4 regions of the Bradyrhizobium sp. PMVTL-01 genome follow, and region 4 is predicted to be linked to each of the others. Evidence: predicted binding sites of a transcription regulator. Region 4 holds the regulator's gene; each other region holds the start of a gene.
The links. Region 4 encodes LexA, which represses DNA repair genes until DNA is damaged. Its sites were predicted from a motif close to TGTTCNNNNTGTGTTCNG; they were not measured.

Region 1 (7,251 bases), 1.9 Mb from region 4:
CGAGGGATAGCTCACCTTCTCGAGCCCGTTTCGCCGCCGCAAGTAAGGATGCACCATATCGCCCTGGATCGGACCCGGCCGCACGATCGCGACTTCGATGACGAGATCGTAGAAGGTCCGCGGCTTGAGGCGCGGCAGCATATTCATCTGGGCACGGCTCTCGACCTGGAATACGCCAAGCGACTCCCCGGCGCACAGCATGTCGTAAACTTTGGGATCATCCTGCGGGACAGTCGCCAGAACCCAGCGCTTGCCCTTGTGCTGATCGATCAGATCAAAGCACTTGCGGATGCAGGTCAGCATGCCCAGTGCGAGCACGTCGACCTTCATCATGCTGAGTGCGTCGACGTCGTCCTTGTCCCATTCGATGAAGGTGCGGTCGTCCATCGCGGCGTTGCCGATCGGCACATAAGTGTCGAGCCGGTCCTGCGTCAGCACATACCCGCCGACATGCTGGGAGAGATGGCGCGGGAACTCGATCAACTCGGTCGCAAGCTCGACCGCGAGGTTGATCATGGGATTTTGCGGATCGAGCCCGGCCTGCCGCACCTGCATGTCGTTGAGGCCCTTGCCCCAGCTGCCCCAGACGGTATCGGCGAGCGCAGCAGTGACGTCCTCGGTCAGGCCTAGCGCCTTGCCAACGTCGCGGATGGCACTGCGCGGGCGGTAGTGGATGACGGTGGCGATGATCGCGGCACGGTGGCGGCCGTAGCGGCGATAGACATATTGCATCACCTCCTCGCGCCGCGAATGTTCGAAATCGACGTCGATGTCGGGCGGCTCCAGCCGCTCCTTGGAGATGAAGCGCTCGAACAAGAGGTCGACCTTGGTCGGGTCGACCGAGGTGATGCCGAGCACGTAGCACACGGCCGAATTCGCCGCCGATCCCCGCCCCTGGCACAGGATGTTCTGGCTGCGGGCGTAGTGGACGATGTCGTGCACGGTGAGGAAATAATGCGCGTATTTCAGCTCGGCGATCAGCGCGAGCTCTTTCTTGAGAGTGGCGCGCAGCTTGTCGTCGATGTTTTCGATACCGCCAAAATATTTATCGACGCCCGCCCAGGTCAGGTCCTCCAGATGCCCCTGCGCGGTCTTGCCCGGCGGAACCGGCTCGTCCGGGTACTGGTATTTGAGCTGGTCGAGCGAAAAGTCGATCCTGTTCGCAAAGCGCATGGTCTCCGCGATCGCCTCGGGGAAATCGCGGAACAGCCGCGCCATCTCGCGGGGCGTCTTCAAAAAGCGTTCGGCATTGGCCTCGAGCTTCCGCCCGACCGCCTCGATCGTAGTCTTCTCCCGGATGCAGGTGAGCACGTCCTGAAGCGGACGGCGGCCGGGATCGTGATAGAGCACCTCGTTGGTTGCGAGTAGCGGCACCTTCGCCTTTGCGGCGAGATCGTCGAGCCGCGCCAGGCGCCGCCGGTCGTCGCCGCGATAGATCAGGCTGGCCGCCAGCCACACGCCCTCGGCGCGGCTGCCTTTGAGCTGGGCAAGGACATCCAGGGCCTGTACTGGCTCGAAGCGATGCGGCAGCGTCAGGATCAGGAGTTGACCTTCAGAAAACTCCAGGAGATCGGCGAAGGTGAGACGACACTCGCCCTTCTCGATCCGCGTGATGTCGTCGCCGCGCTTGCCCCGGGTGAGAAGCTGACACAGCCGGCCATAGGCCGCGCGATCGCGCGGATAGACCAGAATGTCCGGCGTGCCGTCGATGAAGACGATGCGGGCGCCGATCAGCAGTTTCGGCTTGTGCAGCACCTTGTCATTGTCGAGCTCCTTGTAGGCCCGCACCACGCCGGCGAGCGTGTTGTGATCGGCGATGCCGATCGCGGGAATGCCGAGGAGGCTCGCTTGATGCACATAAGCGCGCGGATCGGAGCCGCCGCGCAGGAAGGAGAAGTTGGTGGTGATGCCGATCTCGGCATAGGCTGATGTATTCATGCGAAGAGACCGTGCACATACCAGCCGGGAGACGCGGGCTTGCCGTCGCCGTCGAACACCTCTCCTTCGTAGAGACCATCACGGAAGATCCAGAAGCGCAGGCCCTCGGCATCCTCGATGCGGAAATAGTCCCGCGTCAGCTGCTTGCCGTCCTGCCGCCACCATTCCATGGCGATGCGCTCGGGCCCTTCCACCCGCACCACCGCGTGCAGCGCGCGACGCCAGGTGAATTGGTGTGGCGGGCCATCGGGCACGGTCGCGAACGGCACCTTGATCGGCTCCGGCTTGTCGAACAGCCGCAAGGGGCGTAGCGGCGGCTCGCTCTCGGTGCGAACAGGCCATTCGGCCTGCATGGCGGCGGCGAGATGATGCTGCGCGGGCGCGGCCAGCACCGCGTTTTCGGGGATATGGGTATCCTCAGGCAGGTGCACGACGACGCGCTTGCCTCCAATGCGCGCGGCGATGCGGTCGATCAAAGCGGCGAGCTCGTCATTGTCGTGGACATGGGCGTCGAGGTCGCGCTGCTCCTGCACCACGATCTCGGTGCGGCTCGCCGACAGCCGCACCATGTCGAAGCCGAAGCCGGGATCCAAGGGATCGGCGAGCGCATCGAGATGCTCCCGGAACAGGCGGTCGACCACCGCGCTGCGCGTCACAGGACGCCCGGTCTCGACCATGATCGCGCGCACCACGCCGTCGGTGCGGAAGAAGGCGGCCTCCAGCCGCCGCGCGCCCTTGCCCTGCTTCTCCATGGAGGCAATCAAAGTGTCGGCCAGCCGCGACAGCGTCATCGCAATCATCGTGTCGGTCGCGATCGGCTCGGCAAAGCGCTTCTCGACGATGTAGTCGGGCAGCGGCTTGCGCGGATTGATCGGCGCATCGCCCTGCCCCAGCGCGTGCGCAAGCAGGGTCGAGAACCGCGCACCGAACCGCGCCGTGATCTCGGGGGCGCTGCGCGAGGCGACATCGCCGATCGTCTTCAGGCCGGCACGGCGCAGGCCGGTGGTGATGGCCTCGCCCGCACCGAGCGTGGAGACCGGAAACCGGTCGATCGCCGCCGCCTCCTCGCCATCGGCCACGATGGTGCCAGATGCCTGCCGTGTCAGCGTACGCGCGCAAATCGAGGTACCGGCAATCGCCGCGCTGACGGCAAAACCCTGTCGACCGAGCGCCCGGACCAGCGTCTGCAACAGCGCAGCCTCGCCGCCGAACAGGTGCGCACAACCGGTGATATCCAGGAACAGGCCATGCGGCGGATCGAGCGCCACCAGCGGCGTGAAGCGGTCGCACCAGTCGGCGATGTCGCTGAGCGTCTTGGCATCGGCCACGACATCGGCGTCGAACACTCTCAGGTCCGGGCACATCGCTCGTGCATTCGCGAGCGGCTGGCCGATGTGCAGGCCCAAACGCGACGCCGCATCGTCCAGCGCATGGATCACCAGCGCGTTGTTGTCCTTGATGACGACAATGCTCGGCTCATGATCGGCCTTATGCAGTCCGGCGCTGCCAAGGAACCGCTGGATCCGGTCGATGGGCAGGCGCGGCAGCCACAGGCTGAGAATACGTCGACGGTTCACTGAACTGGCACTCATCACAATTCCATTCCATGATCCACCGGCCGCAGGGGCCATGACGATTGCGCAAGAGCGCGGCATCGAAGCGCGGCGCGCCCCAGGCGCTCCAAGGCACCGCAGGCATTGAAGCTGAGCCCGGCGGCGAATGCGCCGCGCGCAGCATCCATCGTGTCTCCGCAGTCGAAGGCAACGGCTGCGCCGCCATCCGCAGCAGGAGGCCGGTGACGCCAGAGCCTTGTGCGGCCAGCGTCAGCTTGCGGCTCGCCACGAGATCGAACTGCCTGATCTCGCCCCAGAGCTCTAGGACGACGGCACCGAGCGCATCGCAAGCGAGCGCATCGGCCGAAGTGCGCAGCGCGCTCTCGACATCGGCGGCGCGCACCATCACCACGCGGCGCGGGTCGAGGCCGAGCTCGGCAAGCCCGCTCATCGACAGCGCGCCTGTTTCGATTTCCGAAAAATCCTGCCGCACCCACAGCAGCGGCCGGCGCGCTGAGACACGCCCCGCAAGTCCCATGACAAAACCCGTCGCGGCCGCGCCCTGGCGCCCCTCGCAAAACACCTCGTGGATCGCCGCACGCGCGAGCCCGCCCTTCAGCGCGCGATCGATTTCGCCGTGGCCGAGCGCGACACGCTCGTGCTGATGCACGACTTCCGCCGTCTCGATGCGCTCGATCTGGCTGCGCAAGATCGCAAGCGCGCTTGTTCGTGCGCCGCTCATGCTCGCCGCTCCTCAGGAATTGGTGCCGTCGTCTTCAAAAGAAGAACCAACGGCTGGCTCATTTGTTCATGATATGTTCTAATATAAAGCTAACGGCGGCCGAAGAGTCAAATCGAATTGGCGCGCCAGGGATTCATGAGCTGAATCAAAGGGATTCCGGGATGGACGTACAACGCAAGCTTGAGATTCTGGCGGATGCCGCCAAGTACGACGCGTCCTGCGCCTCCAGCGGCACCGAGAAGCGGGATTCCAGCGACGGCAAGGGCATGGGCTCGACCGCGCCGGGCATGGGCATCTGCCATTCCTACGCGCCGGACGGACGCTGCATCTCGCTGCTCAAGGTGCTGCTGACCAACGCCTGCAATTACGATTGCCTCTATTGCGTCAACCGCGCCTCCTCCAATGTGCCGCGCGCCCGCTTCACCATCGAGGAGTTGGTCAAGCTGACGCTCGACTTCTACCGGCGCAATTACATCGAGGGCCTGTTCCTCTCCTCCGGCATCATCCGCAGCCCTGATTACACCATGGAGCAGGTCGTGAGCGTCGCGCGCAAGCTGCGCGAGGAGCATCACTTCCGCGGCTATATCCACCTCAAGACCATTCCCGAGGCCGACGACGCCCTGATCGCGGAAGCCGGCAAATATGCCGATCGTCTCTCGATCAACATCGAGATGCCGCAGGAAACGAGCCTTAAGCAATTCGCGCCCGAGAAGGACGTCCGTGCGATCCGCCGCACCATGGGCCGGCTGCGGCTGAAACTCGACGAAGCCGAGGAAAATCGCAGCGCGAAGACGAAAGCAAAACCGCAGCGCTTCGCGCCGGCAGGCCAAAGCACGCAGATGATCGTCGGCGCCGATCGCGCCTCCGATCACACCATTCTCCACACCAGCGCCAATCTCTACGGCTCATACAAACTGCGGCGCGTTTACTACTCCGCCTTCAGCCCGATCCCCGACGCGAGCCGTGCCTTGCCTCTGGTCCAGCCACCGCTGCTGCGCGAACACCGGCTCTACCAGGCCGACTGGCTGATGCGGTTCTACGGTTTTGAGGTCGGCGAGATCGTCGACGACAGCGCGATGCTGCCGCTCGACATCGATCCCAAGCTCGCCTGGGCGCTGCGCCACCGCGACCGCTTCCCGCTCGACGTCAACCGCGCCAGCCGCGAGGAGTTGCTGCGCGTGCCCGGCTTCGGCACCAAGGCGGTCGAACGCATCATCGCAACGCGGCGCACCACCACGATCCGCCTCGCCGATCTCGCGCGGCTGCACGTGCCCCGCAACAAGGCGCTGCCGTTCATCGTCCTCAGCGATCACCATCCCTCACCGCATCGGCTCGACGCTGCCGGGCTGATCGAACGGTTCAAGCCGAAAGCAACGCAACTGGGATTTGGCTTCTGATGCAATACATCACTTTCGACACCGAAACGGATTTCGACGGCTGGCGCAAAGCCGCGCGTAGCCTCGTGCTTCACCAGGTGCAGCCCAGCGATGTCACCTGGACGGTGAAAGGCGGCGAAGCGGAGTTGTTTGCACCGCCGGGGCCGTCTCCGATCCTCGAGGTGAACGAGGGCAGCTTCAACGTATCGGCAAAATTCGTCGAGCTCGCCAAGGCAGCGATCCTGCACCGCGATCCCCAACGCTTTGCCATCCTCTATCGCCTGCTGTTCCGGCTGAAGGACAACCACGACCTCATCGAGGTCGCGACCGATCGTGACGTCGCCCAGGTCACGGCGATGGCAAGAGCCGTCCATCGCGACGAGCACAAGATGCATGCCTTCGTGCGCTTCCGCGAGATCGGCCGGGAACGCGCGGCGCATTACGTCGCCTGGTTCGAGCCGGAACATCACATCGTCGAGCTCGCAGCCCCGTTCTTCGCCAAGCGCTTTGCCGACATGCCCTGGTCGATCCTGACACCGGATCTGTGCGCGCATTGGGACGGCCATGCGCTCTCGTTCACGTCAGGCGTCAGCAAGAGCGAGGCACCCGGCGAAGACCGGCTGGAGGAAACCTGGCGGCGCTATTACGCCAGCATCTTCAATCCGGCCCGGCTCAAGGTGAAGGCGATGCAGGCCGAGATGCCGAAGAAATACTGGAGGAACCTGCCTGAGGCTTCGATCATTAAGCCTTTGATCGAGGACGCCGAGCGCATGACCGGCGCCATGCTCGCCAATGCCGCAACCGACCCGCACAAGCCTCAGAAGCGGCCGGAGGCTCCGATGAAACGCAAGACCTCAGCCGACGATCTCGAAGCTCTCCGCGAGGAAGCCGCCCATTGCCGCGCCTGCCATCTCTACAAGGACGCGACCCAGACCGTGTTCGGCGAAGGCCCGAGAAACGCCAACATCATGCTGGTGGGCGAGCAGCCCGGCGACAAGGAAGACCTCGCCGGCCATCCCTTCGTCGGTCCGGCCGGCCAGATGCTCGACCGCGCGCTGGAGGAGGCCGGAGTCGACCGCAAGAAGGTCTATGTCACCAACGCCGTGAAGCACTTCAAATTCGTGCCGCGCGGAAAGATCCGCCTGCACCAGAAGCCGAATACGCCGGAGATCCGGGCGTGCCGGCAATGGTATGAGCGGGAAGTTTCGGCAATCCAGCCCGATCTCATCGTGGCGATGGGCGCAACCGCCGCGCAGAGCGTGTTCGGGAAGATCACGCCCATCGGCAAGAACCGCGGCCGGTTGATCGACCTTCCCGACGGCCGCAAGGCGCTGGTGACGGTGCACCCGTCCTATCTGCTGCGGTTGCCCGATCCCGAGGCCAAGGTGCTGGAATATCAGCGCTTTGTCGAAGACCTGAAGATCGCCGCCGGCCTGCAGAGGAAATCCGCGCGCGCCGCCTGAATACCGGCGGGAAAGCGCTTTTCAACCAGCGCTTGTCATCCAGCCTTCGTATCCGTCGCGGACAATACCCTTACTTGAAAGTTAAGGGGCGTCCTGACATGACCGATGTAGCATTTGACCGCGCGGTAGCCGATCCCGCGCCGATCCAGCCGGCCTCCCGGCCCAATCTCGACAAGGGC
Region 2 (7,251 bases), 3.6 Mb from region 4:
TATGCGTCTTGACCCAGAGGTCGAGCCGCGCCTGCACCTTCTCACGCGGGCCGCCGGTCAGGCGCTCGTCGGAGATGATGCGGATGCGCGGATGCAGCGCGTCCTCTGCGGCCGACAGCCGCGCCACGGCATCGCCGGTCCAGCGGATGATCCCTTCGGAGGTCAGCACGAACTGCTCGTCCGGCGCGTTGCCCAGTTTTTCGGCGCGCGTGTTGATCTCGCCGGCGAGCACCGCTTGCGCTGCAGCCTGCAAGGCTTTCGCATCGGAGCCGGCCTCCGCCGCATCCGGTGCAAAGGTGAAGCCGTCGAGGCGGCCGATGGCATGGCCTTCGACGATGACTTCGCCGGTCTTGCCGATTTCAGTATTCAAGCTCGTGTTCTCCCGCAGGCGGCGCATCAATACACTGGTCCGACGATCAACGAAACGCTCAGTCAAGCGTTCATGGAGCGCATCCGATAATTTATTTTCGACCTCCCGCGTGATCCCCTGCCAGCGTTCGGGGTCTTTCAGCCAGTCCGGGCGGTTGGCGACGAAGGTCCAGGTGCGGATCTGTGCGATCCGGGCCGACAGTGTGTCGATGTCGCCGTCGATGCGGTCGGCCTGCTCGACCTGCGCGGCGAACCAGGCGTCGGGAATGCATCCCTTCCGCATCAGGAAGCCGTACAGCGTGGTCACCAGCTCGGCGTGAGCGGCCGGCGACAGTTTTCGGTAATCGGGGACCTGGCAGGCCTCCCAGAGCCGCTCCACCGCGGCCTTGCCATGCGCGATATCGCGCACCTCGACGTCGCGGGCGGCATGATCCAGCACGCGCATGTCCTCGGCGATCGGCGCGCGCGTCAGCGCCTCGTGCCCGGGCGGCAGGTTCAGCGACACCTGGAGCGCGCCGAGCGAGGAGAAGTCCAGCTTCGCGTTGCGCCATTGCAGCATCTTCACGGCGTCGAAGGTGTGGTTCTGCAGCGCGTTGACGAGCTCGGGCTCGAAAGGCGCGCAGCGGCCCGTGGTGCCGAAGGTGCCGTTGCGCGTGGCGCGGCCGGCGCGGCCTGCGATCTGCGCGAATTCCGACGGGGTCAGGCGGCGGAACTGGTAGCCGTCGAACTTGCGGTCGGAGGCAAACGCGACGTGGTCGACGTCGAGATTGAGGCCCATGCCGACCGCGTCGGTGGCAACGAGATAATCGACATCGCCGTTCTGGAACATCGCCACTTGCGCATTGCGCGTGCGCGGCGAGAGCGAGCCGAGCACGACGGCGGCGCCGCCATGCTGGCGGCGGATCAGCTCGGCGATGGCGTAGACTTCATCCGCCGAGAACGCGACGATGGCGGTGCGGCGCGGCTGGCGCGTGATCTTGCGATCGCCCGCGAATTCGAGGCTCGACAGGCGCGGCCGCGTGATCATGGACACGCCGGGCAACAGGCGCTCGATGATGGGGCGCATCGTCGCGGCGCCCAGCAGCAGCGTCTCGTCGCGGCCGCGGCGGTTGAGGATGCGGTCGGTGAAGACGTGGCCGCGCTCGAGATCGGAGGCGATCTGGACCTCGTCGACGGCGAGGAAGGAGACGTCGAGGTCTCGCGGCATCGCCTCGACGGTGGAGACCCAGTAGCGCGGGTTCTTCGGCTTGATCTTCTCCTCGCCGGTGACCAGCGCGACGCTCTCCACACCCGCGCGATCGGCGATCTTGTTGTAGACCTCGCGCGCGAGCAGGCGCAGCGGCAGCCCGATCATGCCCGAGGGATGCGCCAGCATCCGCTCGATGGCGAGATGGGTCTTGCCGGTGTTGGTCGGCCCGAGCACGGCAGTGACGCCCGCGCCGGGCACTCGATCGTGAAGGGCGCGCTCGGAAGCGAAGGGAGAGGGAGAGAAGGCCATGTCTAGGGGATTAGGTAGTGCCGATTTGGGCGAATGTCAGTGCTGTTTGGGGCGGTGAGGCGACTTGCGGAGTGTCGGCCATGTCTCCGAACGCGGAGCGGCCACCCCAACTGCTGTCATCGCCCGGCCCGACCGGGCGATCCAGTCCGCCAGGCGATCGTGACTGGACCGAGAAGCCGCGGCGTACTGGATGCCCCGGTCAAGCCGGGGCATGACAGCGCAGTGTGCAGGAGCCCCTCCCCAAACCCCGCGCAACTGTCTCACTTTGCGACGCTTTTTCCGTTCTCTTTAAGCTTCGGAACGACTCTAGAACGAATCGCGGCCGAATCGCTGACTCCCCGTTGAATCCTGTTCCGTTCACGCAACATGTCGCGGGACTCGTCTTGGGCGCGCACTAGATGGAGTTTTGCCCCGCCGTACAAGCGACGTTTCGCTGGCGCGTTTCTTAAAATTGGGGACGGCGCGGAGTCGAATCAGAATCGGGTCGGAGTCAAATGGATTCCCGGATCGGGGCCGCCAAAACAAAACTGCGAAAACGACCCCATGCACAGTAGAAAGGGACGAGTGGCCGCATCCGGCCTGACAACGCCCAAGGCATTGAAGCGGCTTGCTTTCTTACCCCCTCCCTCCGAGGGGAGGATAAGCGCACCCTACTGCGTCTTTGCCACCCTTGGCGGCTGGGGGGAGCTGATGAAGCTGGTCGCTTCCAGCATCGCGGGTCCCAGCGGGGTCGGCACTTTCAGCCAGAATGGAACCAGGATGCGCGTGCCCGCGACCGGGGCGAAGGCGATCTCGATGTTGCGCTGGGCGGCGAGGTATTTGATCACGGGGCGGTCGGGGATGTAGCCGGCGACCGGCACGAAATAGAGCGCGCAGACCACGACCGGGCCACGATATCCCTTCTCCGCCTTCACCGTCTCCATGCGCTTGAAATCGAGCTTGAGATCGTAGCGCATGCGGCCGTCGAACACGGGCGCTGCGTTGTGGCAGGCCTCGGGCGTAACAGGATCGCCGGTGCCGGGCACGCGCAAGAGCGAGGCCGTCATCGGATCCCAGACGCCGCGGCGATGCGCGTCGGTGACGACGATGCGGTCAGGGTCGACCGGCGGCTCCGGCTCGATGCCGAACTCCTTCACATTGCCCTTGTCGAGGGTGATGCGGATGCTTTCCGTCTTCTTCGAGGTGATGGTGGAGGCCTGGTAGCCGGTCGCAACCAGCGCGCCGTTGACGACGCGCCCCTGCGAGGCGCCGGTGCCGGACCCGCCCGCGAACGATTTCAGCAGCCCCGTGGTGCCGCCCGAGGCCGCGGCCGCGAACACGTCGTCCTGGATGTCGATGTTCCAGGCGCCCTTGCCTACGGGAATGCCCGCCAGCGTCGCCTCATACTGCGCCTCGAGCTTGCCCTGCGCGGCCGCAGGCCTCGCCCCCCACGACAGGACCAGCCCGCACAAGGCCGCGAACGCCAGCCGGCCGGCCGCACGCAGCCGGGGCAGGTAAGGGGTCAGGATATCCACGAAGCCATCCAATGGGGCCGTCCGGCCTTGCTAGTTAAGCCAAAAATCGCGGCAAGCAATCCGCCCCAAGTGCAAAACACCGGGAACTCCACCGGACTCTTCGGGGGCGAATACGCCCTTTATGTGATGGTAAGGCGTTTCAATCATTGCCGTTTTGGTGATCGGGGTGTGACGCGGGGGCGCACCTCTCCCCGCTACCTCCGCTGCCTCTTCCCCTTCTCCCCGCGTGCGGGGAGAAGGTCGGGATGAGGGGGCTCTCCCCGGAGGAAGGTGAGAGTCGAGCACCCAACCGCCCCCACCGCCGCGGAGCCTCCCCCTCGCCCGGAATTCGCGCTATTCGCGCGCATTCCGGCCTCTCCCCGCACGCGGGGAGAGGCGAAAAGACCGCCCAAATCCTTGACTACCCGCCCCTTCCCCCCTATACGTCCGCCCGCTCCCTGCAAGGACAGAGAATTTGCCCTGTGGCGCCCCGAATGGCGGCCGCAACTCGTTTGGGGCTCGAACTGAAGGATTTGTGACATGTCTCGCCGCTGCGAACTGACGGCCAAGGGCCCCCTCGTCGGCCACAAGGTCAGCCACTCCAACATCAAGACCAAGCGCCGCTTCCTGCCGAACCTCGTCAACGTGACGTTCATCTCGGAAGCCCTGGGCCGCAACGTGCGCCTGCGCGTCTCCACCAACGCGCTCAAGAGCGTCGACCACAATGGCGGCCTCGACGCCTTCCTGCTCAAGGCCAACGCCGACGCCCTCTCGCCGCGCGCAGTCGAGCTGAAGCGCGCCATCCAGAAGAAGGTCGGCGACGCGCCGGCGAAGAAGGCCAGCTAAGACAATTTACCGTTAGGGCGGGGGCTAAGTCGCGTCGCGTAAGCTTAGCCAGTAGAGTTTTGCGTGGCGGCCGGATCGAAAGATCCGGCCGTTTTTGTCTAATGTGATCTTAAGCAGCATTGAGCTTCTTGCGCTCGAGGGACTTGGTTGCGACCATGTAGACTCCTATGCGGCAACCCCTCACCGAAAAACCTCGTCATCTGCCGTGACGGCACCGGCAACGAGATCTCGGAGAACATCTCCAACGTCCTGAAGCTCTATCGCCGCCTGCGCAAGACGGACAAGACGCAGCCGCGGCAGATGGTGCTCTACGACCCCGGAGTCGGCTGGGCGACGCCCCCCGTAAACATCCCCCTCGCCCGTTAACCGGCCATTAACCAACGCAGCCTAGCCTGCGGTAATCGTCCAGCCATCATTAGCTCGAAATGCCTTCCCGGTTCGCTCCAGGAGAAGCGCCGATGTGCGTTGAGTTGTTGACGTATGCCGATCTCGGTGCCCGCCTCGATATCTCGCGCGAGGCCGCGCGGTCGCTGGCGCGACGTCGCCGCCTGCCGCGCTCGCGCTCGGGGGACGGCAAAGCCCTGGTCAGCGTCGATCTCGCCGCGCTCCGGTACACGCCCCGCCCGCGAAAGGGCCGCCGGGCAGACCCCGTCGATGCCTCCATGGCAAGGATCGAGGCCATCAAGATCGGGGCCTTCAAGGCGGAGATCGCGCGGCTCGAAGACGTCGCGGCCGCCTACAGGGCCGTGTTCGAGCGCGAGCGCGAGCGTGCCGATCGCCTCGCCGTCGAGCTGACGCAGGCGGCCGCCGAAACGACGGCCGCCAATGCGTGGGCGGCACGACTGGAGGACGAAGTGACGGCGCTGCGGAGCGATCGCCGCCCTGTCGGGACGATCGCGGGATACGCCGCGCGCCGATTGGGACATCTGGCCGCTTCCATCGTGCAAGCCGACCGGGCGGCCAATGCGCGATGAGATCATCGGTAAATCGTCACAGGTAGCACTCGAGACTTTCTTTAATTGCCGGCTTGCCGGAGCAATCGCGAGGGAAGAATGACTGGCAATACCGATATCCATGAAATGAAGGCTCGCATCGTCGTGTTCGGCGTCGGCGGCGCCGGCGGCAATGCCGTCAACAACATGATCACGGCCGGGCTTCAAGGGGTCGAGTTCGTGGTCGCCAACACCGACGCACAGGCGCTCGCGATGTCGAAGGCGAAGCACCTCATCCAGCTCGGCACGAAGGTGACCGCAGGCCTGGGCGCCGGCTCGCAGCCGGAACTGGGACGCGCCGCGGCCGAAGAGGCGATCGACACGATCCGCGAGCAATTGACCGGCGCGCACATGGTGTTCGTGACGGCCGGCATGGGCGGCGGCACCGGCACCGGGGCTGCACCCATCGTCGCCAGAATCGCGCGCGAGCTCGGCATTCTCACCATCGGCGTGGTCACCAAGCCGTTCTACTTCGAGGGCCAGCGCCGCATGCGCTTTGCGGAAGCCGGCATCGAGGAGCTGCTGAAGACGGTCGACACCCTCCTGATCATCCCGAACCAGAACCTGTTCCGGGTGGCCAGCGAGAAGACCACGTTCGCCGATGCCTTCGCCCTTGCCGACCAGGTGCTCTATTCGGGCGTGGCCTGCATCAGCGACCTCATCGTCAAGGAAGGCCTGATCAATCTCGATTTTGCCGACGTCCTCTCCGTCATGAAGGAGAAGGGCAAGGCCATGATGGGACGGGGCGAGGCTTCCGGCGAGAAGCGCGTGCTCGCCGCCGCCGTGGCCGCGATCTCCAATCCGCTGATCGAGAATCCCTCGATCAAGCGTGCCAGTGGCCTCATCATCTCCATCACCGGCGGCAAGGACCTGATGCTGTACGAGGTCGACGAAGCCGCGACCCGCATTCGCGACGAAGCCGACCCGGACGCCAACATCATCGTCGGTGCGTCGTTCGATGAAAGCCTCGAAGGCATCGTCCGCGTCTCGGTGGTTGCGACCGGAATCGACAATCTCGATCCGGCGCAGGCGCTGCCGGTGGAAACCGCCCTCACCCAGCTTGCCGGCAAGCTGCGCAACGACGGCCGTCGCATCGCTGATCGCATCGAGCGCAGTGCCCCGCTGCCGCAAGCGGGAAGCCCGCCGCTGCGCCCGCAGCCGCACCACCCCGTGGGGCCGCCGGCAAGGCCGGGGCTGGATTATGCGCGGCAGGCGGCGCTTCAGCCGCTCGATCCTTACGGGCGCGCGCCTGCGCGCAATGCGCCCGACGAGGCCGTTCTCGATATCCCGGCCTTCCTGCGCCGCGCCGCCAACTGAGCGGCGGCGAGCGGGGGAGTTACCTGCTCGGCAACCAGCGCGCCCAATAACAGCTCGTCATCCCGGGGCGCGACGAAGTCGCGAGCCCGGGATCCATAACCATCATCGTGAGTATAGATTCCGGGCTCGCGCCGAGAGGCGCGCCCGGGAATGGCGGTGTAAAGCAGTCATTCTCCCGCTATGGCGGGCGCCTCACCATCAAGGTGATATCTCGCCGCGCACCCCGTCCTGATCCCGACGGCCCGCCTCAAGCGGGCGTCTCGAAGGATGCGCCGCAACGACCAGCCGCCGATGCTTCACGCCGCCGTGCTGCGCGGGCTTTCGGCGGCGTCCTTCCTGTCCGTCTCCTTGTCGCGAGACAGCCACGCCGGAAAACGAAGCAGGCGCTCGTTGGTGTCCTTTGGCAGCTCGATGGGCGGCGCTTCAATGGCCGAACTCGGCAGGTCCAGCGCTGCCTGTCCGGTTCGCACCGCATCCGCGCGCTGATCCAGTTCGCGGAGCAGGGGACCGAGCACGCTGTCGATCTCGGTCGCCACCGACACCAGGAAACTATTGAGCTCGCGCGCCTCAGGCACGATCGCCGCAGCCTGCTCGATCGCCCTCGAGAGACCATCGACGACAGGCGCAAACGCGCCGGCGGCCTGCTTGATTCGCGTCTTGATCGCTTCGACCTCGCTCAGGACGCGCTCGCGCTCCCGCCTTTTCTTTTCCTCCGAGAGACGGGCTTCGATTTCGG
Region 3 (7,251 bases), 2.4 Mb from region 4:
CGACCGCGTCGAGATGGGCGTTGAGATGCGCCGCGAGCGAGATCGAACCGTCGATCACGGCGCGCATCGGCCGTTCGGTCGGGATATGGACGAGAATATCTTTGTACATGGCGCGCCTCCGATCGACATCGTTGGACAGCCGCAGTCTTCCACTGCGCGGTGGGGAGGCCTTGAGCTGCATCAAACGTGCGGCCGCGATTTTGAGTGGCGCCGGCCTCAGCACCTTTGCCAAGATTTAATCGCGTGGACGGAACGCCGTAAGGTGGCAACCCCCATGTTGGGTGCAAGGCGACACCTGACCCAACATGGATATTTCGACATGAACGATCGCGTCAATTCCGACATCACCACGACCCGGAAGATCCTGGGACCGCGCCGGCTTGCGCTGCTCGGTACCGTGGCCGCGCTTGGCGTGGCCGTGCTGGCCGGCTCTCCCGGTACGGCGCAGTTCGGCGTGACCTTCCTGATCTCGCCCGCGCACGCCGCGGAAAGCACCGCGACCCCGCCGGGCTTCGGCGACCTCGTCGCCAAGGTCAAACCAGCCGTGATCTCGGTGCGGGTCAAGATCGACCGCGACAACGACAAGAATGCGATGCTGCAGCAGAACCGGATGGATTCCGACGAGGACTCTCCGTTCGACCAGTTCTCGCGGCAGTTCGGCTTCCGCTCTCCGGGCGGCATGAACGGCATGCCTCGCCAGCGTCACCAGATGGTCACGGGCGAGGGCTCCGGCTTCTTCATCTCCGCCGACGGCTACGCCGTGACCAATAATCACGTCGTCGACCACGCCGAGTCCGTGCAGGTCACCATGGATGACGGCACGACCTACACCGCGAAGGTGGTCGGCACCGATCCGAAGACCGATCTCGCGCTGATCAAGGTCGACGGCAAGAGGGACTTCCCCTTCGTCAATTTCGCCGAGCAGAAGCCGCGGATCGGCGACTGGGTGGTTGCGGTCGGCAATCCCTTCGGCCTCGGGGGCACCGTGACGGCCGGCATCGTCTCTGCCAGTGGCCGTGACATCGGCAACGGGCCCTATGACGATTTCATCCAGATCGACGCACCCATCAACAAGGGCAATTCCGGCGGCCCTGCCTTCGACATGAGCGGCAACGTGATCGGCGTGAACACCGCGATCTTCTCACCGTCGGGAGGCTCGGTCGGCATCGGCTTCGACATCCCGGCGGCGACCGCAAAGCTCGTCGTCGCGCAGTTGAAGGACAAGGGCGCGGTGACGCGCGGCTGGCTCGGCGTGCAGGTGCAGCCGGTGACCGCCGATATCGCCGACAGTCTCGGCCTGAAGGAGGCACGCGGTGCGATCGTCGACAATCCGCAGGACGGCAGCCCGGCGGCGAAGGCCGGGATCGAGGCGGGCGACGTCATCACCGCCGTCAATGGCACAGCGATCAAGGACTCCCGCGACCTCGCCCGCACCATCGCGACGCTGGCACCGGGCACGTCCGTGAAGCTCGATGTCTTCCACAATGGCGGCAGCAAGACCGTGACACTCACGCTCGGCGAGTTGCCGAACGAGCGGCAGGCGAACGGTAAAGCCGAGGAGGGCAAGGTGCAGCCTGACAAGGGCACGCCGCGTCTCGGGCTTAGCCTCGCGCCGGCCGGAGAGGTGCAGGGCGCCGGTCAGAAGGGCGTCGTCGTCACCGAGGTCGATCCGCAAGGGCCGGCAGCGCAGCGCGGCATCCAGACCGGCGACGTCATCCTCAATGTCGGCGGCAAGCCCGTCGCCAATGTCTCGGACGTCCGAGCTGAATTGGCCCAGGCAAAATCGTCCGGCAAGAACAGCGTGCTGCTTCAGGTGAAGGGTGTGGAGGCGACCCGGTTCGTGGCGGTGCCGCTCGCTTAAGTCCTTCGCTCTGAAGCATAATCCAAAAGGCGGCCGGAGGGCCGCCTTTTTCGCGCTGGCGTTGAGGATACCCACAGGCTCACGATAACATTCTCGTTAACGGCAGCATTGATGACGGGTTCGTCCGAAAAAGCCGCGTTCGCGCGTCAGACTTTGGAGTCCATACTGCTTGCATGGGGTGGAACTCCGAACGTCCGGCTGCTTTCTGGAACCAGCCGGTGTTCGCATTTGATCGGTGCCGACATGGATCGATTGAAGCTCTCGCTGAGACGTGCGCTGCTCCTGGTGCCGCTCGTGCTGTCGACCGGAAGCGCCCTCGGACGCGACGACGGCCGATATGCCAATTCACCGCTCAAGCCCTGGTTCGACAGCTTGCGGAGCCATCTCGGCCCGTGCTGCTCGGACGCCGATGGATTTGCCGTCTCGGATCCAGATTGGGAATCCCACGACGGGCATTATCGCGTGCGACTAGACGGTCAATGGGTCGATGTGCCGGATGAAGCCGTGATCACCGAACCGAATCGGGCGGGGCGCACCATGGTTTGGCCGGTGAAGACGGCGTTCGGGATTTCGATCCGGTGCTTCATGCCGGGCAGCATGATTTGACGGGTGTCAGCGTCAGCGCTTGCTGGATTTGCGTTTCGACGATTTCCTGGTCGACTGCTTTTTGGACGTCTTTTTCTTGGATGTCTTCCGCTTGGACGCTTTCTTCGGGACCTTCTTGCCCTTCTTGCGAGCCTTGGAGAGTCCGATCGCGATCGCCTGCTTGCGGCTCTTCACGCGTCCGCCGCGACCACCGCGGCCGCTCTTGGCTGTGCCTTTCTTGTAGCGGCGCATTTCGCTCTCGACATCGCTGCCGGAGCTGCGCGAGTAACGTCGTTTCTTTGCCTTGCGTGCCATGCGTTTTCTCCCTTGGCCGGGGGAAAACCACGCGACACTGCCATGGTTCCGAAAGCGCGTCAGCGACGCTCCCGATGAAGCTAGAAGGAGTTCGCGAGCGCGATCTCAGCTTCGAGCGCCTGGATGCGGCGCGCGGCCTCGGTGAAGGACAGATCTCGCGCATATTGCGCAGGCTGATACGCCTCTTCACTCAGCCGCTTCAGCCGCAGGCCCTGCGCCCGGGTCATTTGCTCCATGAGAAAAGCTTTGGCGTCGTATTTACCCTGAATCTGCATGTCCGCTCTCCATTCTGAAATCGCGACTTGACTATATGTTCTTATTTTGTTCTAACAAGACATGGACAACAGAATTAATGAAATTCGACGTAAAATCAGCTCCTTAAGGTTAGAGATGGCCGACGTCGAGGCATCCGTGCGGGACCTCGTCGATCGGGGTCGGGACTGCACGGAAATGGCCCTGACGCAGATGGGCCTGCGCCGGAAAATCAACCTGTTGATCGGCGAATGGAGAGCGGCCGGCGGTGGCGATGTCCTGCCGGTTGTCCGTGATCGTGTACGGCTTCGTCCGCTGAAGAAGAAAGTCGCAGATCCTGGCCGGACGATCGTGCGGCGCTGAGAGCTTTGGGAGTGCGTCATGGAGGAAGACCCGGACACGTACCGGATCCTGAGACTGCGCGCCGAGATTCTCGAACTGGGCTCCGCGATCCGGCAGTTGCAGCGGGAGGGGCTCGACGACGCTGCGGCCCAGCTCCTGATTGCGCGCAAGCGGGCGCAGCTCGACCATCTCGTGAAGATGAATACTGCGAGCGGTGGACTGAGCATCGCCGATATGCAACGCGACTAGCGCGCGCAATGCGGGGTCAGAGGGATCGCATCGGATGCCCAAGCGAGAAGGTCCCGCGATTGCGGGACCTTCGATGAGCAGCGCGCCCTACTTGGTGGTGCTCATGCCCTTGGTCATCGTGCCGCCCTGATCGGAGCCGGGGCCGGAGCCGCCCTGACCGGACGGATCGGGACTCCTGGCTTTCGTGTTGGCGCCGGTGGTCTGCGATGACGACATCGAGGATCCATGTTTCGCCTTGTGCGACTTGGCCTGCACGGCAAACGGAGCGGCGGCAAGGCCGGTTGCCAACATCACGGCGAGTGCGAGCTTGGTTGTCTTCATGCGCGGGAACTCCCTGGGTTAAATTGACGCAGGCAGCCAACTGCTGTTCGTCACAGGAGTTCCCGACAAGAACCCGCATCTTTCCCGCGACCTTCAAAATTCCTTGTCCTCGTCGATGATGAACACGACGCCCGTGAGTGTCGCACCGATCGCGAACGTTGTGACCAATGTGAGGGCGAACACCAGAATGGCCTGGCTTCCGCCGTGATTGAGCAGATTGGCGACCGCCGGATTGGACAGAGTGAGCGCGAGACCGAATGCGAGCCCGAGAGCTGCGCCCATCATCGCATGCGTCACCAGCTTGATGACGCCGGTGGGAGAGAGCAGGCTCGACGGCTTCTTGGGTGTCTTGTTCGCACGCATGGAACCAACCCTCGATTGCACATGCAAACGCGTGCGATGATCTCGGGTTCCATTCGCATGAAGGAATTGTCATCCGCCGCTTCATCCGGCGTTCATGCGGAGCTTGCGAGGATGAGCTCCATCAACATGGGACACTCGATATGGGTAAGGTCGTCTATCTCTATCGCTCGCTGGCCTATCGGAATGCGGCCGCGGACATGTTGCGCAAGGCGCGCAAGCTGCCGCGCGGCGCGGAGCGAAGCGCCGCCCGCCGCTATGCGAGGGCGCTGCGCGATCTCGCAACAACGGAAGCCTGGCTCGAAGGGCGCGTCGCTGACGAACCTCGGTCGATCCTGCGCACGAAGGTCGCCGCGTCCGGTTAACCCGACGCGCGCTGCAGCTCGGGCGAGGTGTCGGCTTCGGACTTATCCTGCGCTGCCGAGACAGGCGTCTTGCAGGTCAGCGGCACCTCCAGGCGGCACAACAGGCCCTCGGGCCGCCAATCGAATTGCGCCCGTCCGCCGAGCTGGGACTCGACGCTCGCAAGCAGGCTCCGCGTGCCGAAACCGCGAGACTTCGGCGTCCTCACCAGCGGACCGCCGGATTCCTCCCAGGTCAGCGCGAGGCGGCCTTCCTCGACCTGCCAGCCGATCAAGAGCCGGCCGGATCTCGTCGAGAGCGCGCCATATTTTGCGGAGTTGGTGAAAAGCTCGTGAAGAGCCAGCGCCAACGTCTGCGCCGTCGCAGGGACCAGCTGAACCTCGGGACCGGCCAATCGGATCTGGTCGCCGAGCGAATAGGGTGCAAGCTCCTCGTCGATCAGCTTGGAAAGCTCGGCGCCCTGCCAGCTCGAGAGCGACAGGATCGTGTGCACCCGCGCGAGCGCATTGATGCGCCCTTCGACGGCGTTGACGTAGGCCTTGACTTCGTCGGCACGAGTGAGGCGCACGATCGATTGCGCCAGCGCCAGCGCATTCTTGGCGCGATGATCGACTTCCCGCGCCAGCAGGTTTTGCCGTTCCTCGGCACGCTTGCGTTCGGTGATGTCCACGGTGACGCCGCTCACGCGCACCACGCGGCCGCTATTGTCGGCCGTGGCGGCGGCCGTGCCGACACACCAACGGACGTCGCCATCGGGGCGCACGATGCGGAACTCCGTCTCGTAAGAGCGCGTGCCCTTGTTGAATTCGGCGATGGCCTTGCGCAATTGATCGACGTCGTCCGGATGCAACAGTGCCTGAACGTTTGCGGGGTTGACCTCGAAGCTCTCCGGGCTCACGCCGAAGATGCGGTACTGGCCTTCGTCCCACATCCAGTCGCCGTTGATCCAGTCCCAGTCCCAGGACCCCATCTTGCCGGCGGCAATCGCCATGCTGCGGCGCTGCTCGCTCTCGCGCAGCTTGGCGGTGGAGTTCTCCAGTTCCGCCGTGCGGGCGCGGACTCGGTCCTCGAGTTCCTGGTTCAGCCGTTCGAGCTCGCGGGTCTTGCGGTAGAGTTCGGAAAACACCTTGATCTTGGCGCGCAGCACCTCCGGCACGACGGGCACCGGCACGTAGTCGACCGCGCCCATCTCGTAGCCGCGGAGCCGGTCGATGTCGCTCACTTGTATGGCCGAGATGAAGATCATCGCGGTCTTCTGGAAGCGCGGATGTTCCCGGATCATCGCCGCAAGCTCGAAGCCGTCGAGTTCGGGCATGCAGACGTCGACCAGGATCACCGCGACCTCGGTCTTGAGCAGCACCTCCAGCGCCTCGCGACCGGACGATGCGATCACGAGGTTCTCACCGAGATCCTTCAAGATCACCTCGTAGGCGAGCAGCTTGGCCGGCTGGTCGTCGACGAGGAGGATATTGACCTTTTCGTGGTCCATTCGCGGATCCAGCTCAGCGGTGCAGCCACATGCGGATCGCAAGCAGCAATTGATCGGTGTTGACGGGTTTTGCGAGGTAGTCGGAGGCACCGGCTTCCAGGCATTTCTCGCGGTCGCCTTTCATCGCCTTGGCGGTCAATGCGATGATCGGAAGGCGGGCGAAGGCCGGGTTGTCGCGGATCACACCGATGGTCTGATAGCCATCCATCTGCGGCATCATGATGTCCATCAGCACGATGGCGATTTCCGGATTGGATTCGACCAGCGTCACGGCTTCGCTGCCGGTGGTTGCCGTCAGCACCTTCATGCCGCGCCGTTCCAGCACGCTCGACAACGCGAAGATGTTGCGGGCGTCGTCGTCGACGAGCAGGGCGGTCTTGCCGATCAGGTCCTCATCGGAACTGTTCAGCTTCTCCAACATGCGCTGCTTCTCGGCAGGGAGTTCCGTGATCACGCGGTGCAGGAACAGCGCGGTTTCGTCGAGCAGGCGTTCCGGCGATTCCACCCCCTTGACCACGATGCTGCGTGCCATGGTGTGCAGCTCGGCATCTTCCTCCGCCGAAAGCTCGCGGCCTGTGAAGACCACCACCGGAACGTTCGAGAGGGTTTCGTCATTGCGGATCTGGTCCAGCACCTCGAAGCCGCTCATATCCGGCAGGCGGAGGTCGAGCACCACGCAATCGCATGGCGCCTCGCGCAGCATCGAGAGCGCGCCGGCGCCGGTATCGGTCGCCACGATCTCGATGTCGTCGTGGTGCAGCAGCTCGCGGATCGAGAGCTGCTCGGCTTCGTTGTCCTCGACGATCAGGAGTCGCTTGCGCCTGGGACGCGCATATTCCTTGATCTGCGTCAGCGCCGCCGCGACGCCTTCGGTCGTTGTCGGCTTGTTGACGAAGGAGAAGGCGCCGCGCGCCAGCGCATGCTGGCGGTCCTCGTCGAGGGTGATGATCTGCACCGGGATGTGGCGGGTCAGCGGATTGTGCTTGAGCTGGCTCAGCACGGTCCAGCCGAGCATGTCGGGCAGGAACACGTCCAGCGAAACCGCGCAGGGCTGGTATTGCTTGGCAAGCTCGAGTGCCTCCGCACCGCGCGCGGCGACCAGCACCTTGAAGCC
Region 4 (7,251 bases):
AGTCGTGGAATTGCGCTGCACGTATGATCCCGCGACCAGGGGCGGCAACGCGCCCGACGGCCGCAAGGTCAAGGCGACCATGCACTGGCTGCCTGCGGCGACGTCGAAGCCCGCGGAGATCCGCATCTACAACCAGCTGTTCTCCAATCCGAGCCCGGACGCCTCGAACTTCGCAGCCGATCTCAATCCGAATTCGCTGGAGATCCTCTCCGATGCGCGGATCGAGGCTGCGGTGGCCGAGAGCAATTCGACGGAGCCGATGCAGTTCGAGCGCCAGGGCTATTTCGTGCGCGACAAGGACTCGACGCCGGGCAAGCCGGTGTTTTCGCGCACCATCGGCCTGCGTGACACCTTCGCGAAGGAAGTCGCGAAAGGTTGAGGGATGGCATGAGCAGCGAAGCCGACGCCATCGTTGCCGCCATCATCGCGAAATGGTGCGCCGGCTTCGCGACGCTCGACGCGGTCGCGCTGTCGTCGCTGTATTCGAAGAACGCGTTCTTCTTCGGCTCGAACCCAAAGCTGTTTAGAGGCCGGGACGGCGTCGCCGATTATTTCAACGGCCTGCCGCGCTGGCGCAAGCCGAGCGCGGCGTTTTCCGAGGTGAACGTGGCGCAAGCCGGTCCTGATCTGATCAATATGGGCGCGACCATCTCGTTCGACCTCGCCGGCGAACGGGACGCTCTCATCGTCAAGATGAGCTGGGTCATCATCCGCGAGGATGGCGACTGGAAGATCGTCAATCACCATGCCTCGTCGAAGGTGCCGCTGATCTGACGCCTCGCCGCACACGTCGCCGCGACGATGGAAGAGGAAAAGTAGGGCGAACTCTCTTCGTTCCCGGTCTGTACCGCTATTCGTCCGTCCGCACGTTCAGGTAGCCTCTGAGCCAGTTGCATATCTTAAGGTGCAGGGAAATGACGGAGCCGGGCCGGCCGCAGCGTGCCTCGCAAGGGATCGCAGGGACCTGGCCGGCGGGGAGCTCCGCGTCCGCTGGCGGCCTTGCACCCGCAGGCCTCGACCTCTGGTCCACCATCGCCGGGACCCTGCGCCAATGGGCCAGCGCCGAGGCCGGCGCCGGGCGGCTGTTGCCGTGGGTCCCGGTAGCGTTCGGCGGCGGCGTCGGGCTCTACTTTGCGGCAAACCACGAGCCGGTGCTGTGGGTGACCGCCGCGACGGCCGTCGCGCTGCTGCTTGGGGCTGTCCTGTTGCGGCGGAGCCGGATGTTTGCCCCTGCGATCATGATCGCGGCGGTCGCGGCCGGCTTTGCGGTCGCGACCTCGAAGACGGCACGCATCGCGCACGCCGTCCTGGCCAAACCCCTCTATTCGGTGTCGCTGTCGGGCTTCGTCGAGACCCGCGACATCCGCGAGCTCACCGATCGTTTCGTGCTGCGCGTCACCGCGATGGAGGCGCAGCGCAGCGACGTCACGCTCGAGCGCGTGCGCCTGTCGGTACGCAAGGGAACGGCGCCCGAGGTCGGCAGCTTCGTGCAGCTCAAGGCGCGGCTGATGCCGCCGATCTCGCCGGTGCGCCCCGGCAGCTACGATTTCTCGCGCGACATGTTCTTCCAGGGTATCGGGGCCTCCGGTTTCGCGATGGGCACGATCACGGCCGCAGTGCCGCCGGATGCCGGCGGCTTGCGGCTGCGCTACGCCGCCTTCATGCAGGGCCTGCGCGATGCGATTGATGCGCGCATCCGCTCAACGCTCGAAGGCGACAACCGCGCGATCGCGACCGCGCTGTTGACCGGTCGGCGTGATGCGATCACAGCGCCCGTCAACGACGCGATGTTCGTCTCGGGGCTCGGCCACGTGCTGTCGATCTCGGGTTATCACATGGCCGTCGTCGCCGGCGTCGTGTTCTTCGCGGTGCGCGCGCTGCTGGCCTTGATCCCGGGACTGGCGGTCGGCTTCCCCATCAAGAAATGGTCGGCGGCCGCGGCGCTGGTTGCGGCGGCGTTTTATCTTCTGCTCTCGGGCGCGGAGGTCGCGACGCAGCGCTCGTTCTTCATGACCGCGGTGGTGCTGATCGCCGTCATGGTCGATCGCCGCGCCATCACGTTCCGCACGCTGGCCGTGGCCGCGCTCATCGTGCTCGCGGTGGCGCCGGAAGCGCTGGTGCATCCATCCTTCCAGATGTCGTTTGCGGCAACGCTCGGGCTGGTCGCGCTGGTGCAGATCGGCATGCCGAACCTGTTTGCCTCGCCCGAGCATTCCGCGACCGCGCGCATCGCGCTGTGGGGCGGCCGCGAGATCGCGATGCTGTTCCTGGCCTCGCTGATCGCGGGGCTGGCGACCACGCCCTATGCCGCCTTCCACTTCCACCGCGTCACGCCCTACGGCGTGCTCGCCAATCTCGGCGCGATGCCGGTGGTCTCGGCGCTGGTAATGCCGGCGGGATTGTTGGGGCTGCTCGCTGCTCCCTTTGGCCTCGACGGCGTGTTCTGGTGGCTGATGGGCATCGGGATCGACTGGATGGTCGTGGTGTCGCGCTGGGTGGCGGCCCTGCCGGGCGCGGTCGGGCGCATCCCGGCGTTCGGCATCGCGCCGCTGATCGTGGCCAGTCTCGGCATCATTGTCATGGGCCTCTTGCGCACGCCGTTGCGCTGGTCGGGCGGGGTCGTGCTGCTGGCTGCAATCCTCTGGGGCCTGTCGGTGCGGCCGCCGGATATCCTGATTGCCGGGGACGGCCAAAGCATCGCGGTGCGGGGCCGGGACGGACACCTGCACATGATCCGGGCGAGCAAGGATAGCTTTTTGCTGAAGGAGTGGCTGGCTGCCGACGCTGATGCACGCGATGCGGGCAGTGCCTCGCTCGCCGATGGCGTGTCGTGCGACGAGGCCGGCTGCGTGACGCCGCTTGCCGATGGTCGCCTCGTCGCGCTGGCCTTGCGCATCGATGCGCTGGCGGACGATTGCAGCCGCGCCGCGCTGGTGGTGACGGCCCGGCCGGCTGCGCCGGATTGCGCGGCGATGGTGGTCGACCGTCGGCGCCTCGCCGCGCAGGGCGCACTGGCGCTGACGCGGCGGGGCGACGGCTTTGCGGTCCAGGCGGTGAAGACTGGAGGCACAGACCGCCCGTGGGCGCCGGCCATCGCGGGCGAGGGCGATTTCGGCGCGAGCCTTGCGCCGCCAGCGGCGGCGCCCGGTAACCGGGATGCGACGCCGTCCGAGGCAGACATGCAGGCCGAGGATTGAGGGGGCGGGCTACAGATACCAGGCCAGCACGGCGTCGAGCCGGGCTGTCCCGATCACCGGCAAGGCCACCATCTGGCTCAGCCCGGACGCGCGGGCTTCAATGGCCGCGATCGAATTGTCGTGCGCGAGATCATCGTTGAGGGCGGGCATGCCGGTGGCCCAGGCGCCGCCGATGCTGCCGTCACCTCTGGCGATGGATTTGTCCGCATAGAGCGCGGCAAGGTCGGTCTGGGCGCTGCAATCGCCGGCGCGGAAGACCAGCGCTGAGCGGGTCTCGTCCGGCACCCAGATCTCGAAGCGCCGTGCGATCGGCGTCGCCTGCGCGGAGAGGAGGGTCAGCACCCAGGTCTGGTCGGCGTCGGTCCGGTAGGGCACGCCGACGCCGAGATTGATGCCAACCTGTGCGGCGTCTTTCCAGCGCAGAAAGCTCTTGGCGTTGTGCAGGTTCTTGATGATCAGTGGCAGGCCGGCTTTCCAGGTGCGTCCGGGCAGGCCGAAGCCGCGCGGAAACCTGGTGTGGCGCGAGTTGAACTCGAACATGTCGGCGGTGCCGTAGTAGCCGTCGACCAGTCCCATCTCGTGGGAGGTCTCGGGATCGTTGTGCCAGAGCTCGATCGCGCCGACATGCGCGTCGTCATCGCCGCAGAACAGCACCATCACGGCTTGCAGGAATTCGCCTGAAAACACCGGCACCGCCACGCCGCAGGTCAGGCCCGCCGCCAGCGCCTGGTCGGTCCGCCTGAAATGGGAATTGGCGAATTTGGTGAGGATCACGGGGTGGCCGGAAGCCCAGGCCTTGCCGGGAAGCCCGTCGTCACGACCGAAGCGCACCGCATACGCGTCCGGTCGGGCACCCAGAGTTCAACGACGCGAATGAAGGTCTTCATCGAACGTCCGCCTCGAGCCTTTTTGGCAGCATCGGCCATTTGCTTGCGGACCGGACGTTCAAAATTCAGGCAAGGCAGCGCAAACTTCGTGCGACGAAGAGCTGCGGCAGGTGCTCCGGCGAAGGTATTTGCGAAGATACAAACCACACCATCTCGCCGGCCACGGCCGGCGATGGCGATTTCAATCATGGCCCCGACCTGCGAGCCGGAGGCAGCTAGGTCAGCCGATCGGCAGGCGCGTGACCGTCGGCCTGTCTGCGCTGGTCTGCGGCTTGTGCTCGCGCTCGCCGAGTGGCTGGGTCACCGGCAATTGCAGTACGGTTGCGCGCTGGCCTTCGACGAGCTGAGTCACCAGCACGTATTTCCCGTCGGGGAATTCGATCGCATCGTGATGGCGATCCGGAATGTGCGGATCGATCTTGCCGAACTTGCCGACGCGCGAGTTGATGGTACGCGTCCAGATCCAGCGATTGTCGTAACGGACGTTGTCGGCGAAGGCGAGCTCCGTTCCCGGCAGCAGGCATACCGCAACCGACATGTCGGCTTCGGAGGCGAAGCCGCGCGTCGAGGTGCCGCGGAAGGTTGTCGTGACGATCGTCTCGCCGACTTCGGCAGGACGCGTCGCGACGGCGTGCAGGCTGTAGTCACACATCGGGGTGCTCCTCATTCGTAAGATAGCGACCCGCGCCTCCTGTCGAGGCGCAGGCCTCTATCAGAGTGGAAGCATACAACGGTCTGCTGGGTTGTGGGCAAATCTGCGGCTTGGGTCCGCAGGATGCCATCACAATATCTTTTTCAGATGCATGAGGAACAAAGCCCGCTCCCGTGCATTGGGCGTGCTTCTTCGTCAACGGCCAGCAGGGGCCGACCAGCCCGAATACGGCCAAGCGGGTTGCGACGGCAGTGCAACGGCGTCGCGTGCGTTGCGGAATTGCTCGCGCGTCGCCGGCGTCGTCTTGCGGACATGATGCGATCGTGCGGCGGCGGCCGGTGACACTGACGTTGCGATCAGCGCCATCGTGACAGTGCTCAAGACGATCTTGCGCATGGTTGTCTCCCCGGTTTTCGACAGGCCCGTAAAGCGATGTGTGCTTTGCGCGGCGTGCGGAGGATCTAACGCGGGGCAGGTGGCCGGATAATCTGAGCAGAACCTGAAAGACTATCCAGCCGGAGCGGACAAGCGCTCAAGCGCGTGTCGAACGATCGCGAGGTCAAATCAGTACTTCCGGTACAAGCCGATCAGCTTGCCCTGAATCTTCACCCGGTTGGGCGGCAGGATGCGGACCTCATAGGCGGCGTTGGCTGGCTCGAGCGCGATCGAGGCGCCACGGCGGCGGAAGCGCTTCAGCGTGGCTTCCTCGTCGTCGATCAGCGCCACCACGATGTCGCCGGTGTCGGCGCTCTCGTTGCGCTGGATCAGCGCCATGTCGCCGTCGAGGATACCGGCTTCCACCATCGAATCGCCCCGCACCTCGAGCGCATAATGCTCGCCGGAGCCGAGCATGTCAGGCGGTACGCTGATGGTGTGGCTGCGGGTCTGCAGCGCCTCGATCGGCGTACCAGCCGCGATGCGGCCCATGACGGGCACGGCGACAGGACGCTCACCTTCGTCCGCGGGCGGGCTGGAGGTCGTGCGCACCTTGCCGAGATTGCCCTCGATGACGCTCGGCGTGAAGCCGCGGCGGTTGCCGGCGGCCGCTTGGAGCTCGGGCAGCTTGATGACCTCGATCGCGCGGGCGCGGTTGGGCAGGCGGCGGATGAAGCCGCGCTCCTCGAGCGCGGTGATCAGGCGATGGATGCCCGATTTCGAGCGCAGGTCGAGCGCGTCCTTCATCTCGTCGAAGGAAGGTGGCACGCCGCTTTCCTTCAATCGCTCGCTGATGAACCGCAGGAGCTCGTATTGTTTGCGCGTTAACATCTCGACCAAAATCCCCCGGTTGATGTCGTTCGATTCCGAGACGCTCAGTTCAGCGATAAGCCGCTGCATGCTCGAAACAAATCATGAACGGACACTATATGTTCGATACATGTTCCGCAACTGCTTAATTTACTGTGAACGCGACAAAGTTCGCGGACCGCGTGAGATGACAGCGCTCAGGCGGGCAGCAGCAGCACCTCGCAGACCGAGCCGGCTTCGGCCTTGGGCGCGAACGGCGCGCGTACGAGAAGTGCCTGTGCCGCAGCGAGATTTGCAAGCAGTGAAGAATCCTGGTGATCGACGGGAAGGGCGATCAGCGTGCCGTCGTCGCGCCGCTCCAGGCGCGCGCGGAGATAATCCTCGCGCTGGTCGTTGGCATTGAGGTCGCGGCCGAGCACGGCGCGCTCGCGGCGATGGTGAATCATGGTGCGGCCCGACAGCGCGCGAATCAACGGCACCATGAACAGGAAAGCGCAGACGTAGGATGACACGGGATTGCCGGGCAGGCCGATGACGCGCATCGCCCCTAACCGGCCGTGCATCATCGGCTTGCCCGGCCGCATCGCGATCTTCCAGAACGACATCGCGATCCCCTCGGCCTTGAGAGCCTGCTGGACCAGATCATGGTCGCCGACCGAGGCGCCCCCGGTCGTGATCAGGATGTCGGCGCCGCTCTGGCGTGCCTCGCGGATCCCGGCGGTGGTGGCCTCCAGCGTATCGGCGGCCACACCGAGGTCGATGGTATCGGCGCCCTCCTGGCGGGCGAGCGCGTGCAGGGCATAACCGTTGGAGTAGACGATCTGGCCGGGCCCGGGCGCTACGCCCGGTATCACCAGTTCGTCTCCGGTGGCGAGGATGGCGACCTTCGGACGGCGCTGGACGGGCAAATGCGGGTGATTCATCCCGGCGGCGAGTGCGAGATCGCGCTCGGTGAGCCGGGTTCCCTTGCACAACAGCACGTCGCCCTCGGCAAAGTCGATCCCGGCGCGCCGGATGTGCCGTCCGGGAATTGCTGCTTCCTTGATCGTGATGCGCTTGCCGTCCGCGACGGTATCCTCCTGGATCACGACCGCGTCCGCTCCGGCCGGAACGACGCCGCCTGTGAAAATGCGGACCGCTTCGCCGGCGCCAACCAAGCCTGCAAACGGCCGCCCGGCCGCGACCTCGCCTATCACCGTCAGCTCAGAATCGATCGTCGCCGCGTCGGCCGCTCGCACGGCATAGCCGTCCATGGCCGACATCGCCTCCG

Region 1: a site for LexA is predicted at 4,297-4,314, ahead of ACRQ5Q_RS29735 (ImuA family protein). Genes of this name have one in related genera too.
Region 2: a site for LexA is predicted at 2,148-2,165, ahead of ACRQ5Q_RS02895 (helicase-related protein). Genes of this name have one in related genera too.
Region 3: a site for LexA is predicted at 3,073-3,090, ahead of ACRQ5Q_RS32065 (DUF3072 domain-containing protein). Genes of this name have one in related genera too.

The regions. Positions count from the first base shown of each region.
Region 1 is NZ_CP193982.1:6,125,792-6,133,042, forward strand. Features, by position in the region: gene ACRQ5Q_RS29725 (error-prone DNA polymerase) at 1-1,938, opposite strand, end outside; gene ACRQ5Q_RS29730 (Y-family DNA polymerase) at 1,935-3,530, opposite strand; gene ACRQ5Q_RS29735 (ImuA family protein) at 3,427-4,233, opposite strand; gene ACRQ5Q_RS29740 (putative DNA modification/repair radical SAM protein) at 4,395-5,630, shown strand; gene ACRQ5Q_RS29745 (UdgX family uracil-DNA binding protein) at 5,630-7,072, shown strand; gene ACRQ5Q_RS29750 (inorganic phosphate transporter) at 7,171-7,251, shown strand, end outside.
Region 2 is NZ_CP193982.1:616,580-623,830, reverse strand. Features, by position in the region: gene ACRQ5Q_RS02895 (helicase-related protein) at 1-1,867, opposite strand, end outside; gene ACRQ5Q_RS02890 (DUF3108 domain-containing protein) at 2,518-3,381, opposite strand; gene rpmB (50S ribosomal protein L28) at 3,901-4,206, shown strand; partial or broken gene ACRQ5Q_RS02880 (T6SS phospholipase effector Tle1-like catalytic domain-containing protein) at 4,354-4,548, shown strand; gene ACRQ5Q_RS02875 (hypothetical protein) at 4,665-5,180, shown strand; gene ftsZ (cell division protein FtsZ) at 5,259-6,515, shown strand; gene ACRQ5Q_RS02865 (hypothetical protein) at 6,812-7,251, opposite strand, start outside.
Region 3 is NZ_CP193982.1:6,623,807-6,631,057, reverse strand. Features, by position in the region: gene ACRQ5Q_RS32085 (universal stress protein) at 1-109, opposite strand, end outside; gene ACRQ5Q_RS32080 (Do family serine endopeptidase) at 320-1,861, shown strand; gene ACRQ5Q_RS32075 (hypothetical protein) at 2,105-2,467, shown strand; gene ACRQ5Q_RS32070 (DUF6496 domain-containing protein) at 2,480-2,761, opposite strand; gene ACRQ5Q_RS32065 (DUF3072 domain-containing protein) at 2,842-3,036, opposite strand; gene ACRQ5Q_RS32060 (hypothetical protein) at 3,152-3,376, shown strand; gene ACRQ5Q_RS32055 (hypothetical protein) at 3,395-3,604, shown strand; gene ACRQ5Q_RS32050 (hypothetical protein) at 3,692-3,925, opposite strand; gene ACRQ5Q_RS32045 (hypothetical protein) at 4,019-4,288, opposite strand; gene ACRQ5Q_RS32040 (hypothetical protein) at 4,429-4,650, shown strand; gene ACRQ5Q_RS32035 (HWE histidine kinase domain-containing protein) at 4,647-6,137, opposite strand; gene ACRQ5Q_RS32030 (HAMP domain-containing protein) at 6,151-7,251, opposite strand, start outside.
Region 4 is NZ_CP193982.1:4,230,806-4,238,056, forward strand. Features, by position in the region: gene ACRQ5Q_RS20380 (glutamine--tRNA ligase/YqeY domain fusion protein) at 1-379, shown strand, start outside; gene ACRQ5Q_RS20385 (nuclear transport factor 2 family protein) at 388-774, shown strand; gene ACRQ5Q_RS20390 (ComEC/Rec2 family competence protein) at 915-3,197, shown strand; gene ACRQ5Q_RS20395 (GAF domain-containing protein) at 3,207-4,028, opposite strand; gene ACRQ5Q_RS20400 (hypothetical protein) at 3,968-4,273, opposite strand; gene ACRQ5Q_RS20405 (hypothetical protein) at 4,305-4,736, opposite strand; gene ACRQ5Q_RS20410 (hypothetical protein) at 4,932-5,132, opposite strand; gene lexA (transcriptional repressor LexA) at 5,301-6,002, opposite strand; gene ACRQ5Q_RS20420 (molybdopterin molybdotransferase MoeA) at 6,179-7,251, opposite strand, start outside.